2 regions of the Brevundimonas sp. BR2-1 genome follow, and region 2 is predicted to be linked to the other one. Evidence: riboswitches for the same ligand, from Rfam matches in the RefSeq annotation. Region 2 holds a riboswitch; the other holds the start of a gene.
What was found. Region 2 has a riboswitch for manganese ahead of BrevBR_RS06025 (TMEM165/GDT1 family protein). Riboswitches for the same ligand answer to the same signal wherever they lie in the genome.

Region 1: it holds a riboswitch for manganese, as region 2 does, so the genes downstream of both, BrevBR_RS01515 (manganese efflux pump MntP) here and BrevBR_RS06025 (TMEM165/GDT1 family protein) in region 2, are expected to answer to the same signal.

What each region holds. Positions count from the first base shown of each region.
Region 1 is NZ_JARKMV010000001.1:290,897-300,122, reverse strand. Features, by position in the region: gene BrevBR_RS01525 (heavy metal translocating P-type ATPase) at 1-970, opposite strand, end outside; gene BrevBR_RS01520 (metal/formaldehyde-sensitive transcriptional repressor) at 1,100-1,375, opposite strand; yybP-ykoY riboswitch at 1,429-1,596, shown strand; gene BrevBR_RS01515 (manganese efflux pump MntP) at 1,597-2,169, shown strand; gene BrevBR_RS01510 (isoprenylcysteine carboxyl methyltransferase family protein) at 2,226-2,714, opposite strand; gene BrevBR_RS01505 (type III polyketide synthase) at 2,714-3,766, opposite strand; gene BrevBR_RS01500 (hypothetical protein) at 4,046-4,282, opposite strand; gene BrevBR_RS01495 (metal-sensing transcriptional repressor) at 4,508-4,783, opposite strand; gene BrevBR_RS01490 (MFS transporter) at 4,852-6,177, shown strand; gene BrevBR_RS01485 (transmembrane anchor protein) at 6,187-6,819, opposite strand; gene BrevBR_RS01480 (HupE/UreJ family protein) at 6,834-7,565, opposite strand; gene BrevBR_RS01475 (efflux RND transporter permease subunit) at 7,633-9,226, opposite strand, start outside.
Region 2 is NZ_JARKMV010000001.1:1,208,382-1,217,607, reverse strand. Features, by position in the region: gene BrevBR_RS06055 (aldehyde dehydrogenase family protein) at 1-522, opposite strand, end outside; tRNA gene BrevBR_RS06050 (tRNA-Arg) at 914-990, opposite strand; gene BrevBR_RS06045 (gamma-glutamyltransferase family protein) at 1,187-2,950, shown strand; gene BrevBR_RS06040 (lipid A-modifier LpxR family protein) at 3,046-3,879, opposite strand; gene BrevBR_RS06035 (ribonucleoside-diphosphate reductase subunit alpha) at 4,076-5,959, opposite strand; gene BrevBR_RS06030 (phosphatase PAP2 family protein) at 6,297-7,007, shown strand; yybP-ykoY riboswitch at 6,987-7,075, shown strand; gene BrevBR_RS06025 (TMEM165/GDT1 family protein) at 7,274-7,837, shown strand; gene BrevBR_RS06020 (VanZ family protein) at 7,889-8,242, shown strand; gene BrevBR_RS06015 (metallophosphoesterase family protein) at 8,221-8,988, opposite strand; gene BrevBR_RS06010 (hypothetical protein) at 9,049-9,226, opposite strand, start outside.

The DNA.
Region 1 (9,226 bases), 920 kb from region 2:
AGGCCCCGGCGACGATGACCACGGAAATCGTGGAGTAGATGTTCTGGGTGATCAGATAGGTCAGGACGGCCGAGCCGAGGGCGAAATAGACGAGGTAGCCCGCCATGCGGTCCGCAAGCCGTTGAACCGGCGCTCGGGAGCGCTCCGCGCGCTCCACCGCTTCGATGATCTTGCCGTAGCTCGTGTCCCTGCCGATACGCTCGGCCTGGACTTCGAGCGCGCCGGACTGATTGATGGATCCGGCGAAGACAGCGGTCCCTTCCGTCTTCTCTACCGGCATGGATTCACCGGTGATGCGGGACTCATCGACGAACGAATGGCCTGACAAGACCGCGCCATCCACCGGAATACGTCCGCCTGGCGCGACGAGGATCGCGTCGCCGATGTTGAGGTCCTCGGCCGAAATGGTCCGGATGGCGCCCGTCCGGCGAACCGAGACCTCGCGGGGCAGGAATTCCAGCAGATCGCGGATGGCCCTGCGGCCGCGGCCGACCGTCAGACCCTCCAGCACCTCGGCCACCAGCACGAAAAGCGTGATGATCAGCGCCGTGAAGAACTCGCCGATCGCCGCCGCGGCCACGATGGCGATCGTCATCGACAGTTCCATGGTCATGCGACGCTGAAGGACGTTCTCGAAGGCTTCCTTCAGGATCGGCCAACCGCCCACCAGCAGACCGACGACTCCGATCAGGCTGATCGTTTCGAGCGGCTCCCAAACCCGGAACCATACGAGCGCTGCTGTCACCGCCACGAAACCGATGCGCACCGCCTCCGTCCACTCAAACGGATGCTCGTGATCGTGACTATCGTCCTCGTGGTCATGGTCGTGATCGTGGTGATCGCGGTCATGGCCGGCGTGAACGTGGCCCTGCCCGGAATGGTCCCCGGAATCCGGGCCGGCAGGAACGATGGTGCGGGCCTCCGCCTGGTCGGCGAGGGTGGGGAGGTTGCGGCCGGACTGATCGACCATCGGAGAGTCCATTTTCTGGCTGAATGCGGGAGAGGTCATGCCGACGACGCACAAGGCTTCAACGGTGGTGCGGTCCGGACTTTCCGGCCGCGGGGTCGATCATCGTCGTCCGTCATCGTCACGGGCCCGCTACTTTGAATAGCGACGGATTATGGCGATGAGTTCGTCGGCTCCGCTCCGGCGCTCGGCCTCGGTCAGATCGGGGCGGGCCACATGGTGGCGCAGGTGGTCCTCGATCAGTTCTTCCAGCAGCCCGCCCATGGCTCCCCGCGCCGCGGCGACCTGCTGCAAAATTTGCGAACAGCCTGCTTCGGACTCGATCGCCCGCTCGATCGCGCCCAGCTGGCCGGCGATGCGCCGGACCCGCGACACGAGCTTCTTCTTGTTGGTGACTGTGTGAGCCATGGATACTCCCCTATAGTATCTTGCCCCCTTATGCGAGACCCGATAAAGGACGACATCCTGTTGGGGAGTAGCTGCCGGTGTTGATCGCCGGGGTCGGGTCAACACACTCGCGCTTCGGCGCGTGGTCCGACCAGCGGAACCGCCGCCTAGCGAGACCAGCGTATTCCACCGCCGCACCGGCCGGAGTGGAAGCGCTGTTCATCGCCCGGTGGATGCCCGTCATGACGCCCGTCGCCATCGCCGTCCTGTCTCTCAGCATGTCCACAGACGCCTTCGCGGCAGCCGTCGGTCGCGGCGCTTCGCATCGACCGAGCCCCCTGAGCGCGATCAGGGCCGGGCTCGTGTTTGGCGTCATCGAGGCGATCACCCCGGTGATCGGCTGGTCTCTGGGCCTGGTCGCCGCAGGCCTCGTGGAGAGGATCGATCACTGGATCGCCTTCAGCCTGCTGGCGGCCGTCGGCGGAAAAATGATCCGGGAGGCCGTCCGCGCCGGGCCTGAAACCGGAGAGGGCGCCCCTCGTCGGTCCGGATCGTGGGGCCTGATCGCCACGGCGGTGGGGACCAGTATCGATGCGGCCGCAGTCGGCGTCGGCCTGGCCTTCATGGGCGCCAACATCTGGGTCATCGCCGGTTCGATCGGCGTCACGACCTTCCTGATGACCACGCTCGGTATGCTGATTGGCCGGGCGGTCGGCCGACGCTTCGGCAAGATCGTCGAACTCCTCGGAGGTCTGGCGCTGATCGCCCTCGGGTTGACGATCCTGCTCGAACATCTGGGTGTTCTCGGGGGCTGAACCGAGGGCCACGGGCGTCGCGTGGCTGGATCGGAAGACAGAGCGTGCCTTGAGCCTCAGTCGCGGCGATCCTGCAAGGCGCCGTCCTCTACCCGGATCCGCCAGGCGACGAGTAGCGCATTGGCGACGCTCCAGATCAGAGCGATCCAGACCTGGCCAAAGACCAGCGGCAGGACGAGAATCTCCAGCGATGCGACGATGTAGTTGGGGTGGCGCACAAACCGGTAGGGGCCGTGCATCTCTAGCGGCGCACCGGGCAGGGTGATGATCCGCGTGGTCCAGAACCGCCCCAGCGTCGAGATAACCCACAGCCGTCCAAACTGCAGGACGACGTACAGCGCCAGCCACCCCAGGTTCGGAGCCATCGTCCACGGCGTGAGGATGGCGATGGCCGCCAGCCAGCTGGCGTGCAGCACGATGAACAGCGGATAGTGACCGGACCCGACCTCGACTGCGCCTTCCGCCAGTAGCCGTCTGGTGTTGCGATCCGCCAGCCACAGCTCCCACAGCCGTTGCGCGGCCACCAGCCCGAGCACCAGCCACATCACGCGTGCACGATCATCAGTCCGGCGGTGAAGCCGGGCCCCAGGGTGGTCAGGAGGAGGGGGCCTTTCGCTTCGTCGTCCAGCATGGCCTTGAGCACGAACAGCACTGTCGCCGCGCTCATGTTGCCGTGGTCGCGCAGGACGTCGCGGGTGTGGGTCAGCGACCCTTCGGACAGCTCGAAACAGGCCTCCAGCGCCTCGATCACCTTGGCCCCGCCGGGATGACAGACGAACCCACCGACGTCCGCCGGAGTCATGCCTTGGCGGGCCAGGAAGTCGAGCGCCACGGGCCGGAAATCGTTCTGGACCAGGCTCGGAATATCGCGGCTGAACACGACCTTCAGGCCGTCGTCGGCGACGTCCCAGCCCATGACGTCGAGGCTGTCGGGCCAGGTGTGCTCGCGGCTGGCCCCCAACGCCGGGCCGGTGGCATCGTCGCGGCACGAGATCACCGCCGCCGCCGCGCCGTCGCCGAACAGGGCGGTGGCGACCAGATTGCTCTTGGACCGGTCCTGGGCCCGGAAGGTGAGGGCGCACAGCTCGACCACCAGCAGCAACACACGCTCGTCCGGGTGCGCCCGGGCGATGTCGGCGGCCCGCGCCAGCCCGACCACGCCCCCGGCGCAGCCCAGGCCGAAGATCGGCAGCCGCCGCACATCCGGCCGGAACGGCATCACCTGCATCAGCCGCGCGTCCAGACCCGGTGTCGCGATGCCGGTCGTGCAGACGACCACGATGGCGTCGATGTCCTCTGCTTCGAGTCCCGCCTCATTCAGCGCCTTGCCCGCAGCTTCGGCCAGCACCGTGACCGCATTCTCCAAGAACAGGTCGTTGCGTTCGGAAAAGCTGTGCGGCTTCAGATACCATTCGATGGGGACGCAGGAATGCCGCGTCTCGATCAGGGCGTTGCGATAGATGGGGGCCAGCCGCTCGAACCCGCCGTGGGTGGTGGCGAACATCTCCGCTCCGTTGGCCGCTACATCCTCCTGGCGCAGCACGTGGGGCGGCCAGGCCAACGCCAGAGCCTGTAGCCGCGGTGGGATGTCACTCACGCGATGCTCCGGGTCGTGCAACCAACACACATGCGCTTGGCGGACCGCAACCTAGCGCGACCGCGCGGGCTAGGTTCCCGCGAGCCGTCATGCCGACCTGCATGCATTCGACGATTCTGCCGGCGCAGGGGAAACTCGATGACGATGACGACGAGGTCGGGTCGTGGTCGATAGGAGGTTGGTGAGACTGCGTGGTCGGCCACCCGCGTCAGCGGAGGGGCGCGCGATCGGGCTTCGATGGAATCCTGAGTCGGTTTCGCGGGCGCCGACCGGGGCCGGTCAGTGAATGACTTCGCCCATGACCGGATCAACGCGGCGAAGCTGACCGGCGGAGTCCTGGATGAAGACTTCCACCTCCCGCCCCTGGTCCAGCAGTTGGCTCGCCCGAAGCAGGGCGGCGTCCAGGGCATCAACGCTGTAGTCATAGTGGCCCGCGTCCTGGCCGTCTCGCATCAGTCGCCATTCTCCGCCCGACCGAATGACCGTAACCTGGATCGGGGGAAGGCTCGTCGGCATGAGTGCGTCCTCGGTCGCGAGACGAGAGTCTAGAGTCGGATAGGCGCTACGGCAACGGCGCCGGAACGTGGCGGCCTGAACAGGCCATGCCGTGACTTCGCCAGTCTCGGCGCCACGGTTTTCCCAGACCGTGAGCTCGATGATCACGCCGGCCGGTCGAACGAGCGCGCGACCGCGTCTTTTCGGATACTGCTGACGGACCGAATTCGCGCCGCCTGGCCGCTGTCAGAGATATTTGGTGATCGCCTTGAACTCGGCGACCGCTTGTCGGGCCTCCGACGGATCACCGTCCGAAGCATGCGCCAGGCAATGGTCGATATGGTCGTGGATCAGGGTCTTCTTGGCCGCCGCCACCGCCTTTTCGATCGCATGAAGTTGCTGGGCCAGGTCGAGGCAGCTGCGTCCCGCCTCGATCATGCCGATGGTCTTGCGCAGATGCCCCTCGGCGCGTTTCAGCCGATTGACGATCTCGGGGTGGGATTCATGAGCGACGTGAGCCATGATCCAATGCTATCCCCCTGGAGGGGATATGGCTAGCGGCTTCATCCGCGCGTTTCAGACGGTTCCTGATGTTCTCTCCACTTCGCCACGCCGGCTATCGCCACCTCTTCATTGCCCAAGTCTCGGCCTTGCTGGGGACCGGGATGGCGACCGTGGCGCTCGGGCTGCTGGCTTACGACCTCGCGGGCGCGAACGCGGGCGAAATCCTCGGCGCGGCCCTGGCGATCAAGATGATCGCCTATATCGGCGTGGCGCCGTTCGCGAGCGCGCTTTCGGCCCGGCTGCCCAGGAAGGTGCTGCTGGTTTCACTGGACGTGGTGCGCGCCGGCGTGGCCGCCGCCCTGCCGTTCGTCGGCGAGGCCTGGCAGGTCTATGCCCTGATGACCGTGCTCTATGTGGCTTCAGCCGCCTTCACCCCGGCCTTCCAGGCGATGATCCCCGATCTGCTGCCGGACGAAGGGGAATACACCAAGGCCCTGTCTCTCTCGCGGCTCGCCGCCGACCTGGAGAGCGTCGCCAGTCCCGTGCTCGCGGCCCTGCTGCTGGCGGTAATGAGTTACAGCAACCTGTTCGCGGGCACTGCCGTGGGTTTCGTGGCGTCCGCTCTGTTCGTGGTCACCGCTGTCCTGCCCAAGCTCGGCACGGCGGCCCAGAAGCCCTTCCTGCAACGCCTCACCGGCGGCATGCGCCTGTTCGCCCTGACGCCGCGCCTGCGGGGCCTGCTGGCCATCAGCCTGGCGACCGCGGCGGGCGGAGCCATGGTGTTCGTCAATACCGTCGTTCTCGTTCAGTCGCGCTTTGGTCTCTCGGGCCAGGCGACGGCCTGGGCGCTGGCGGCGTTCGGCGGCGGCTCCATGACCGCGGCGGTGTTTCTGCCGCGCCTGCTCGGTCGGCTGACCGACCGCGCGGCGATGGTCCTCGGCGCGGCGACGATGACCGGCGTATTGCTGGCGGGAGCCTGGTTGGCCGTCAGCTACGTCGCGCTGTTGGCGCTGTGGGTGATCATGGGCTTCGGATATTCGCTGACGATCACCCCGGCGGGGAGAGCTCTGCGCCGGTCATCCAACGCGGAGGATCGGCCCGCGCTATTCGCGGCCCAGTTCGCCCTGTCCCACGCCTGCTGGCTGATCGCCTATCCCGTGGCGGGTCTGGTCAGCGCCGCGGTCGATCCGGGCGCGGCCTTCCTGGTGCTGGCGGGGCTATGCGCGACCGGAACTGTCCTGGGCCTGCTGATCTGGCCCGCCCATGATCCCGAGAACCTTCCCCACAGCCATGTGGATTTGCCGGCCGACGACCTTCACAGGCGTGAAGGCCGGGCGGGAGATGACGCGGACCACGCCCATCCCTTCGTCATCGACGAACGCCATGATCGTTGGCCGACGACGAAGGGGTGACCCGGTTGCCTAGACGACCCGTTTGATCTCGCTGTACGCGCCCTCGGTGACCAGGGTGATCGTCACGGGTTGGCCCGTGCGATTTCGCCAGAACCAGCCGTGACTGCCGGTGAAGGCGGCGGTCAGTTCATCCTCGACCCGCTCGGCCGAGCCCTTGTTGTAGCCGTGATAGTCGGTTCCGGGCCGGTCGGCGTGGGTGTCGTAGTTGATCCGCCCGCCGCTGCTGGTCCAGGTGAAGCGCGCCGTGGCCCCGGCTTGCATCACCAGCTTGATCTCGGCGCCCTGGTCGGGGGCGAGGGTCAGGACAGTCCGGTCGGAGCGCAGAGCCGCCGGGGCCGCCAAGTCAGCGCCCGCCGTCGTCGGCGCCGCCGCCGTCGCGACGGGAAACGAACCGCCTGTGGCGGCGGCCGTCGCTTCCGCGACGTCTTCGGCCTGGGCCTCGGCGGCGAGCGAGACCTTGATCCGGCCCATTTCGGTCAAGCCGAACAGTGAACCGACCCGGGTCGGATCGACGCCGTATTCGGCGGGGAGGACGACCGTGACGAGCAACCCCGTGGCGACCGCCACGGCGATGCCGGTGGACTTCAGCAGCTTGCGCGTCGAGGGCAGGTCCGCGTCGGTGGGTTTATTGGCGTTGTACATGATGAGGTCTCCGGTCAGACGACGAAGAAGCCGACGAGCTGATAGCCCGTCAGGATGAAGCCGAGAGTCATGAGGACGACGTTGGCGGCATAGGCGTGCCGCCAGAAACTGCCGGTCTTGCGCCAGAATCCCATGACGATGAGGATGGCGCCCAGGGCCAGAAGTTGGCCCGCCTCGACGCCGATGTTGAAGGCGACCAGATTGCCGATCAGTCCGTCCGGCGACAGGTTGAAGTCCTGCAGCTTGGTGGCGAGGCCGAAGCCGTGGAACAGGCCGAAAATCAGGGTCGCCCCCCTGGTGCTGGGCTGGAAGCCGAACCACCGCTGGAAGGCTCCGAGATTGTCGAGCGCCTTGTAGACCACCGACAGGCCGATGATGGCGTCGACCAGATAGCTGGACACGCTGATGTCGGTCAGCACGCCGAGCAGCAGGGTGGTGGAGTGGCCGATGGCGAACAGCGTCACATAGAGGCTGATGTCCTTCATCCGGTAGAGGAAGAAGATGACGCCGAGCAGGAACAGCAGGTGGTCGTAGCCGGTGACCATATGCTTGGCCCCCAGGTAGACGAACGGCCAGAACAGGAAGCCGGAGGTTTCCTGGATATAGCCCTTGTCGCCCTCGGCGACGCCATGGGCCAGCGCCTGACCCATGGCTCCGTCCATGAGGAAGAACAGCAGGACGGCGGCCAGCGCCATGGCCGGTGATTGAAGCCACGACCAGCGGTCGCGGCGATACGCAACTGTCATGAGAACCTTTCGAAGGTTTGGGGACGGAACGTGGAAGCCCTGGGTCCGCGGCGATCGCCGATCCCCGTCACTTCCGCCTGCCTTTGACGCGGAACGGCAGGTGGTCGAGCCAGGCGGGACGCGGGCGATCCTCGGGCCGGTCGCGGCCGTGCACCAGGCTGTAGAGGGCCGGGAGCACGAGCAGGGTTAGCAGGGTCGATGAGATGATCCCGCCGATGACCACAGTGGCCAGAGGCCGCTGCACCTCGGCCCCCGTTCCGACATTGAGCGCCATGGGCACGAAGCCCAGGCTGGCGACCAGGGCGGTCATCAACACCGGCCGCAGACGGGTCAGCGCGCCCTCGCGGATGGCTTCGGGAATCGGCTTGCCCTCCTCGATCAGGCCCCGGATGAAGCTGACCATGACGACGCCGTTGAGTACGGCGACGCCGGAGAGGGCGATGAAGCCGACGCCGGCCGAGATCGACAGCGGGAGATCGCGCATCATCAGGGCGGCCACCCCGCCGGTGAGCGCCAGGGGCACGCCGGAGAAGACGATCGCCGAGTCCTTCCACGAGCGGAACAGGGCGAACAGCAGGCCGAAGATCAGCAGCAGCACAGCCGGCACCACGACCTGAAGCCGTTTGGCTGCCGAGATCAGCTGTTCGAAGGTGCCGCCATAGGTGACCCAATAGCCGGCGGGGATTGTCACCTCGGTGTCGACCCGCTCCTGAACCTCCCCGATGAAGGAGCCCAGGTCGCGGTCGCGGACGTTGGACGTGACCACGATGCGGCGCTTGCCGTTCTCGCGACTGATCTGGTTGGGACCGACCGTGAGCTCGATCGTCGCCACTTCGGCGAGGGGCACGAACTGGCGCGCCTGCCCCTCGCTTGCCGGCAACGGGATCTGCAGGCGGCCGATGGCGTCGGTGTCGGCCCGCAGATCCTCGGGCAGTCGAACGACGACGTCGAAACGCCGGTCGCCCTCGAAGATCTGCCCCGCCGTCGTGCCGCCCATGGAGGTGGAGATGACCGACTGGACGTCGTTCACGCTCAGCCCCAGGCGCGCCATGGCGGCGCGGTTCGGGGTGATCTGGAGCACAGGCAGGCCGGTGATCTGTTCGGTCTGGGGATCGGCCGCGCCCTCGACGGTCGAGACGATGCCTTCGATCTCGGCGCCGAGCCTGAGCAGTTCGTCCAGATCGTCACCGAAGACCTTGATGGCGACGTCGGCGCGCACGCCCGAGAGCAGTTCGTTGAACCGCATCTGGATCGGCTGGGTGAACTCATATTTGCTGCCGGGTATTTCGTTCACGGCGGCTTCCATCTCCTCGACCAGCTGGCCGCGGGGCTTTCTCGGATCGGGCCAGTCGGAGCGGTCCTTCAGCATGATGAAGGTGTCGGCGACCGAGGGCGGCACCGGATCGGTGGCGACCTCGGCGGTCCCGATCTTGGCGACCACCCGCTCGACCTCGGGGAACTCGGCGATCCTGGCTTCCAGTGCGGTCTGCATCTGGATGGCCTGGCTCAGGCTGGTGCCGGGGATTCGCAGCGCATGCATGGCGATGTCCCCTTCGTCGAGATTGGGCACGAACTCCGAACCCATCCGTGAGGCGCCGAAGCCCGCCAGCAACACAAGCGCCACGGCGATGCCGATCATCAAACCCCGGGTCTTCAACGCG
Region 2 (9,226 bases):
GATCACCACGGTGTTTCCGAAGGCGAGGGCCGGCGCCATCTTCCAGGCGGGGATGGCGATGGGAAAGTTCCAGGGCGTGATCAGGCCGTAGACGCCGACCGCCTGACGGTAGGTCTGAATCTCGACGCCGGGACGCACCGACATCAGGTTCTGGCCGTGCAGGCGCAGGGCCTCGCCGCCGAAATATTTGAGGATGCGGGATGCGCGGACGGTCTCGCCGATCCCCTCGGGCAGGGTCTTGCCCTCCTCGCGCGACAGCAGGCGGCCGACCAGTTCGCGGCGTTCGAACAGGATATTGGAGGCGCGGTCCAGCACGTCGGCGCGGACCTCGGGCGAAGCCTCGGACCAGGCGGGGAAGGCCGCTCTGGCCGCCGCCGCCGCCGCATTGACCTCCGCCTCGCCGCCGTCGGGCGTGCGGGCGACGACATCGCGCGTATCGGAGGGATTGAGGCTCTTGCCGGGCCGCTCGGTCGTCACCTTCTCGCCGTCGATCCAGTGAGAAAGTTCCAGCGTCTCGGTCATGGGCCGTCCTTGTCGTTGGGAAGTTCGGGCGGCGGGGGAGCGTCGTCCGGTCAGTCGTCAGCCGATGTAAACCTAGCCGGATCGCGGCGCTAGGAGGCGCAGAAACCTCCGCCTGGGCCGGCAATGGCCGTGGCGACGATTCCGGACGCCAACAGAATCAACGGCGGGGCGGGCTTGCTCTTCCAAAGATAGAGGGCGACCAACGCGCCTGTCGCGACCACGATCAACAACGGCGCGCGATCCAGGGACCCGCCCGCCCGTTTTCGCGAGCATTTCGCCAAGCTTGATCGTCGACCCTGGTCGGGATTGTGCAGCAGGGTGGTGTAGCAATCGTCGGAAGACGGTGCCGCAAACGGTGAAACCGTAGTCTTTTCAGCGATGCGGGAAGAGATGGCGCGCCCGGAACGATTCGAACGTCCGACCCTCAGATTCGTAGTCTGATGCTCTATCCAGCTGAGCTACGGGCGCGCTTGGCCGCGAACGGCGAGGGCGGGTATCTAGCGGACGGGCGGCGAGGGGGCAAGGGCCAGAAGACGGGTTTTCCGCCCTGCCGTGTCTATGGGCGACGGAACGGCGCCACGCGGGGCTTTCGTTCGCGACGGCGGCGGGGCAGGGTGGTCCCGCCTCCCCCGAATTCGTCCCGCGATACAGACCTGAGCTCTCCATGATCCACCTTCCGCATCGGTCCGTCCGCGTCCTTACGGCCGTGCTCGTCGCGGCGGGTCTGGCGCTGGGCGGATGCGGAGGCGTGGGGTCGGGAACGACCGGTCCGGCCGGGGTCGCGCCCGCCAGCCCGGCTCCCGCCCCCGTCGCCCGGGGTCCGTTCGTGGCGGCCGCCAATCCGCTGGCGGTGGAGGCGGGGCTGAAGGTGCTGCGCGAGGGCGGGTCGGCCGTGGACGCCGCCGTGGCCATCCAGGCGGTGCTGGGCCTGGTCGAGCCGCAGTCGTCGGGACTGGGCGGCGGGGCCTTCATGATGATGTTCGACGCCGCGACCGGCGAGGTCACCAGCTATGACGGGCGCGAGACCGCGCCGGCGGCCGCAACCCCGGACCTGTTCTATGAGAACGGCCGCCCGCTGGGCGTCGGCGAGGCGGTCCTGAGCGGGCGTTCGACCGGCGCGCCCGGCGCCGTGGCCATGCTCGCGATGGCGCACAGGGCGCATGGACGCCTGCCGTGGAACGCCCTGTTCGGGGACGCCGAACGGCTGGCCCGCGACGGCTTTGTGGTCAGCCCGCGGCTGGCCGGCTTCATCGCCGCAACCCGGGGCCAGGCGCGGACCCGCTGGGCCAATGCCTATTTCACCAGGGCGGACGGGAACCGCTACGTCGCCGGCGACGTGCTGAGGAACCCCGCCTACGCCGACACCGTGGCCGAGCTGGCGGCCGGCGGAGCCGAGGTCTTCTACAACGGACGGATCGCGGGCGAGATCGTGGCCACGGTGGCGCAGGAGCCCCGGCCCGGCGCCCTGACGGCGGAGGACATCGCCGCCTATGAACCGGTGGAGCGCGGGGCCCTGTGCCGTCCCTACCGGGTCTATGTCGTCTGCGTGCCGCCCCCGCCCTCCAGCGGAGTGGCCGTGCTCCAACTGCTGGCCATGGCCGAACGGACGCCCGATATTCACGCCGGCCCTGACAGCGCCGAGGCCTGGACGGCCTTCGCCCAGTTGCAGCGGCTGATGTACGCCGATCGCGACCGCTATGTCGGCGACCCGGGCTTCGTCCGCGTGCCGGTCCAGGGATTGCTGGACCCCGACTATGTCGCGGCCCGCGCCGCCCTCGCCCCGGGCCTGACGGGCGCCGCCGAGGCCGGCGCGCCCCCGGGCGGCGTCTTCGCCGGACCCGACGCCACGCGCGAGCCGGCGGGGACGTCCCATCTCGTCGTCGTCGATGCGCAGGGCAATGCGGTCAGCATGACGACCACGGTCGAAAGCGTCTTCGGCTCGGGCCGGATGGCGGCGGGCTTCTTCCTCAACAACCAGCTGACCGACTTCTCCTTCACTCCGACCCGGCCGGACGGGACGCCGGCGGCCAATGCGGCGGCGGCGGGCAAGCGGCCGCGGTCGTCGATGTCGCCCGTGCTGGTTTTCGACCATCAGGGCCGGCTGCTGGGTGCGTTCGGCTCGCCCGGCGGGACCTCGATCCTGGCCTATAACGCCAAGGCCCTGATCGCCGTTCTGGATTGGGGTCTGCCGGTGCAGGCGGCCTTCGACCTGCCCAATCTGGTGGCTCGCGGCGACGGCTTCGGGGCGGACACGGACCGCTTCTCCGAAGAACTGCGCGCCGGGCTGGCCGCGCGCGGCGTGGTGCTCAGCCCCAACGCCAGCGAGAATTCCGGCCTGCATGGCGCGATCTGGCGTCAGGGAACGATGGGCTGGGGCTGGGACGGCGGCGCGGATGATCGCCGCGAGGGCGTGGCGCGGACGTACTGAGGGGGCCTACCGCGTTTCGCGCTACTTGAGGCCCGGATGTCCGCGCTCAAGCAGGCCGCGACCGCGTCGCGGCCGTTAGCGCAACAAGGATGCGCTTATTCCGGCTTGATCGACAGCTGGAAGGCGATCACGCCCTCGGACACGTCCGTGTCGACGCCGTGGCCCGCGCGCAGGCCCTCGGTCTCGATCTCGCGATAGGCGACACTGACCGAGGTGTGCACCGGCCCCCGCCGCATGGCCACGCCGACCGAGGCGTCGCCGAGGAAATTGCCCGAATCCTGGCTGTAACCCGATCGTGCGAAGTCGCCGTCGCGGGTACGGGCGAAATTATAGCCGACGGCCCGGCCTGAACCCGCCGCATACAGATACCAGCGCGGGCGCTCGCCGAAGGCGTCGCCGCCGTCCGGGACCAGTTTCTCGATGCCGCGGCCGATGCGAAGGGTGGCGCCGGCCTCGGTCGTGCCGCCGCGGGTTCCGACCCCGACCCCGACATGCGGCGTCAGGGTGACGTCCAGTCCCGACGCCGTCTGGCCCAAGGTCTCGGTCCAGCCCCGCGTATAGGTCAGGTCATAGTGTTCGGCGTCGAAGGTCGCCGGATCCAGCGGCCCGGGAGGCAGGGGCGAGCCGTCGAGACGGCGGACCGATCCTTGGGCGCGCAGGCGCAGGCGGTCCTCATAACCGTCGTTCTCGAACCACACGTCCCGGCTGGAGGCGGCCCATTGCGAGGTCCGGTCGCGCTCGGGCGCATAGCCCGTCCAGCCGCCGGCGGTGTCCCAGGCCGGGTCGCTGGCGAAGCGGGCGTCGCGATCGAGGCGGGTCAGAAGGTCGGCGACGTTGGCGGGGCGTTCGGGAGCGACCCTCCACGGGTCGGACTGGATGGTCCGGGCGTCCTGCGAAGCAGCGGCGAACGCCGGGACCCACAGGGCCACAGTCGCCAATACTCCGGCAAGGATCGCCGTCCTTCGCATCAACGGTTCCTCCCCGATCCGTTAGCGAATCCGACCCTGCACGATGCGGGCCATCCCGCCAACAGCCATTTCGGCGTCACAGATCGGACGATGAACGTGAGCCGATGGGCCGGGTTCCGCAATCGGGTGAACCCCTCAGGCCAGTTTCAGTCCTGTCCTACTGGCAGGCGAGACACTCGTCATAGTCGGTGCGCGCCGCCGAGAAGAGGTCCGGCTGGTTCGGATCGACCTCGGCCTCGGCCTTGTCCTCGGCGCCGGCGAAGGCGGCCCGCTGAACCGACTTGGAGCGCAGGTAGTAGAGCGATTTGACGCCCTTCTCCCAGGCCGACCAGTGCAGCATGTGCAGGTCCCATTTGTTCACGTCGCCGGGGATGAACAGGTTGATCGACTGGGCCTGGCAGATTTCCGGCGACCGGTCGGCCGACAGTTCCACGATCCAGCGCTGGTCCAGTTCGAAGGCGGTCTTGAAGATGGCCTTTTCGTCGTCGCTCAGGACGTCGAGATGCTGCACCGAGCCCTCGTGCTCCAGGATCGAGGACCAGACCTCGCTGGTGTCGATGCCCTTCTCGCCCAGCAGGCGCTCCAGATAGGGGTTCTTGACCGCGAACGAGCCCGACAGGGTCTTGTGCGTATAGATGTTGGCCGGGATCGGCTCGATGCCGGCGCTGGTGCCGCCGCAGATGATCGAGATCGAGGCGGTCGGGGCGATGGCCAGCTTGTGGCTGAACCGCTCCATGACGCCGCGCTCGGCGGCATCCTCGCAGGCGCCCTTTTCTTCGGCCAGCAGGCGGCTGGCCTTGTCGGCCTCGCGGCGCAGATGTTTGAACAGCCGCATGTTCCACGACTTGGCCATGGCGCTTTCGAAGGCCACGCCCTGGGCCTGCAGGAAGGAGTGGAAGCCCATCAGCCCCAGACCCACCGAACGCTCGCGCCTGGCCGAATAGACGGCCGCGGCCATGGCCGGGGGGGCGCGGCGGATGAAGTCTTCCAGAACGTTGTCGAGGAAGCGCATCACGTCCTCGATGAAGCGGGGCTCCTCGCGCCATTCCAGGAACATCTCGGCGTTGACGGAGGACAGGCAGCAGACGGCGGTGCGGTCGACGCCCAGATGGTCGCGGCCGGTGTGCAGGGTGATCTCCGAGCACAGGTTCGACTGTTTGACCGACAGGCCGAGGTCGCGCTGATGCTGCGGCATCTGGCGGTTCACGGTGTCGGAGAAGATCAGATAGGGCTCGCCGGTCTGCAGGCGGATCTCGAGGATCTTCTGCCACAGGGCGCGGGCGTCGACGGTCTTCACCACCTCCTGGTTCTTGGGCGACAGCAGGTCGAAGGTCCTGCCGTCGCGCACCGCCTCCATGAAGGCGTCCGAGACGTTGATGCCATGGTGCAGGTTCAGGGATTTGCGGTTGAAGTCGCCCGAGGGTTTGCGGATTTCGAGGAACTCCTCGATCTCGGGGTGGTGGACGTCCAGGTAGACGGCGGCGGAACCGCGGCGCAGCGAGCCCTGGCTGATCGCCAGCGTCAGGGAGTCCATCACGCGGATGAAGGGGATGATGCCGGACGTCTGGCCCGCGCCCTTGACCTTCTCGCCGATCGACCGGACGCCGCCCCAGTAGGTGCCGATGCCGCCGCCGTTCGAGGCCAGGGCCACGTTCTCGTTCCAGACCGACTGGATGCCGTCGAGGCTGTCGGCCACGGCGTTCAGGAAACAGCTGATCGGCAGGCCGCGGTCGGCGCCGCCGTTCGACAGCACCGGCGTCGAGGGCATGAACCAGAGTTTGGACATGTAGTCATAGACGCGCTGGGCGTGGTCGGCGTCGTCGGCATAGGCCGTGGCGACGCGGGCGAACATGTCCTGATAGCTCTCGCCGGCCAGCAGATATCGATCCTCCAGCGTCTTCTTGCCGAAGTCGGTCAGCAGGTCGTCGCGGGACCGGTCGAGCTGAATGGATCTCACCACGGACAGATGGGGACGCGTGGTCGCATCACCGTCCGTCGGGGACACGAAATCAACCGTCTTCAACGCTTCGCCGCCAGCCATGGTATTCGCCGCCCTGAACAAAATCGAATGGGTTTCCCCGCGCCGCGAACCACAAGACCTAGTGGCTGAAGCGCTCCCCAAGCCCACATATGGGGCGCAGATGGCTAACCAACCGTCAACGGGGTTGACGATCACTTTCTGGGCGAATCGGCCTCAAGACGGGGGATGAGCCTGTGGACAGGCCGCGACGAGGGCGTGACAAGCCTCACCGCATTCTGTTCACGAACGCGTGAGTGGAACGTCACACAAGCGGGACCGTTAGCAGCCGATGACCGCCGACCAGACGATCACATTTTTCCGCCGGATGTTGCGCATAGCCCGGACGGAAATTGCGGCCGTGTCGGCCCTGTTCATCGCCGCCCTCGGGGTCATGACCTTCGTCGAGGTGGCGGACGACATGACCGAGGCCGACGGCCAGGCCTTCGATCAGGCGGTTCTGGCCTGGATGCAGCCTGTCGCCGGCGAGCCGCGGGGGCCGTGGTGGCTCAGGGAGGCGGCGGCCGACCTGACCTCGCTGGGCGGCATATCGGTGCTGGCCCTGTTCGCGGTAATCGCATTCGCCTTCCTGCTGATCCAGCGCAAGAACCTGTCGGCCCTGCTTCTGGTGGTGGGTCTGGCCGGGGGCGTCGCGCTGAGCGAGGGGTTGAAGGCGATGTTCGGGCGCGAACGGCCGCCCTCCGCCTTCCAGGCGGTGGACACGCTGAACGCCAGCTTCCCGTCCGGCCACGCCCTGCTGTCGACCGTCTTCTACCTGACCCTCGGGGTGATGCTGACCCGGGCCTTCCCGCGCGCCCATCTGAAGGCCTTCGTGCTTGGGGCGGCCATACTGATCGCCCTGCTGATCGGACTGACGCGGGTCTATCTCGGGGCCCACTGGGCCTCGGACGTGTTTGCGGGCTGGTGCGCCGGCGCGGCCTGGGCCATGGCCCTGTGGCTGGTCGCCTATGCGATCGGACGCAGGCAGGCCGTCAGCGACACCGGCCCGCACGACGAGGTCTTGCCGCCGGAGCCCGTGGCGGATACACCGCCCGCCGTCATCGGGGAGTAGCCGCCCGCATCTCTCAGCGGGGTTCGCGTCAACACACTTCCTCTCGCCCGGAGAGGATGGCGCGTTCTTAAGTGGCCCTATCGTCTCGCGCGCGGCGCGAGACTGCTTGAGGGCGGACCGTATCGGTCCTCAAGCAGCGAGCCTCCGCGAGGCGAGCGTAGGATCACCTACATGGCAAGACCGCTGGCTTCGCAGGGCGCTTCCACGCGGGGGCCGGCTGCGGATGCCAATGGTCTGTCCGCCGAACCCCCGCGCATGAAGCCGAGTTGGAAGCCTTCCTGATATCGACCGGCCTCGTCTCCATCGCGGAGATCGGGGACAAGACCATGCTGCTGGCCATCATGCTGGCGGCGACCTGGCGGCGACCGCTGCCGATCATCCTCGGCATTCTGGCGGCCACGGCGGCCAATCACGCCTTCGCGGCCCTGGCCGGTTCCGTGCTGGCCCGGTTCATGGATGGCGAGTGGCTGCGTTGGGGCGTGGGCCTGGCCTTCATCGGTTTCGCCGTCTGGGCCCTGATCCCCGACCGGTTCGATGAAGAGCCGGACATGACCGAAAAGACCTTCGCCGGCGTGTTCTGGACCACGACGGCCGCCTTCTTCCTGATCGAGATGGGCGACAAGACCCAGGTCGCCACCGCCATGCTGGCCGCGCAGTTCCAGAACCTGGCGCTGGTCGTGGCGGGTTCGACCCTCGGGATGATGCTGGTCAACGCCCCGGCGGTGCTGCTCGGCGAGGTCGCGGCCCGCAAACTGCCGCTGACATGGATTCGCCTCGCCGCGGCTCTGGGTTTCGCCGCAACCGGGGTGTGGGTTCTGCTCGCGCGCTGATAGAAGCCCGTTCCTCCCGCCACCCGAGTGTTCCTGTCGATGAAGTTTCTGATGCGCCTGACCGCGGTTGTCCTGCTGATCGTCATCATCGGTTCGATGGTGGGACCCTTCCAGAACGTGGAGGCCGCCAGCAATGTCTGGGACAAGGCCGCCCATTTCGTCGCCTTCGGTCTGATCCTGTGGAGCTTCGGCGTGCTGTTCCGCCGCCTGCCGCGCACCCTGGCGGCGCTTTCGGCGCTGGCGCTCGGCGGCGCGGTCGAGATCGTTCAGGGCATGGTCGGCCGCGACGCCAGCTGGGGCGACCTGCTGGCCGACGGCCTGGGCATCGTGACCGCCCTTCTGCTCTGGGCCGTCTGGCGGCGCTTCGAGCCGCGCACGGCGTTTCAGACCTCGAACACCCGATAGGGCGTCTCGCCCAGCGTCCGCAGCACGGGCAGGGCGACGTTGTAGACCGGCGTCCCCTTGTTGGTCCGGCCCTCGGGCGCGCCGCGATGGGCGTGGCCGTGCACCACCAGGCTGATGTTGTCATAGCGGTCGATGGTCTCGGCCAGCCGGGACGAGCCCAGGAAGGCGTGGATCTCGGGCGGCTCGCCCATCACCGTGTCGACCACGGGCGAATAGTGCAGCACCACGACCGACCGCTCGGTGCGCAGCATGCGGATCGAGTTTTCGATCCCGTTGGCGTCCTCGACCGCCTCCTGCACGAACGACTTGATCGAGGCCTCGCCGAACGGGCTCAGCATGTAGCGGCCGAAGCCGCCGATGAACCCCTTGCCGCCCGCGAAGCCGACGCCCTCGATCTCATAGGCCTGGCCGGTCAGCACCTTCACGCCGGCGTCGCACAGCATCTTCGTCACATGTTCGGGCTGGCCACACTCATGCTCGTGGTTGCCCAGCACCCCGACCATCGGAATCTGGCATCCCCGCAGGTCCTCCAGAAGGATCTCCACCTCCCGCGTCTTGCCGAAATTGGTCAGGTCGCCGCACAGGCACAGGACGTCGGCGTCTTCATGCACCCGGTCGAACAGTTCCCGGTGGGGCCGGTCGTGCGCTTCGCCGACGTGCAGGTCGCCGACAGCCGCCACGCGCAGCTTCTTCTTCGGCCCGGCCTCCATGCCGGGTTGGGGCGTCTGGGGATCCACCTCGCTCATGACCGCCGGCTCCTGACGCTCAAGTCGCCAGCGACCGCGTCGCGAGCCTGGCGCCCAACCTCAATGTATGGGGTCATGGCGCTCCTCCAGCCCCTTGCCGACGATGTCGCCGAAGCCCCATTCGGTGATGTCGAAGATGTAGTCCCGCGGGCTGAACAGCCGCCCGCGGCACACCTTGACCCGCGGGGCCGGCAGATCGACCTGGGCCTCCAGCCGTCCCGTCAGCTCCCGCATCAAC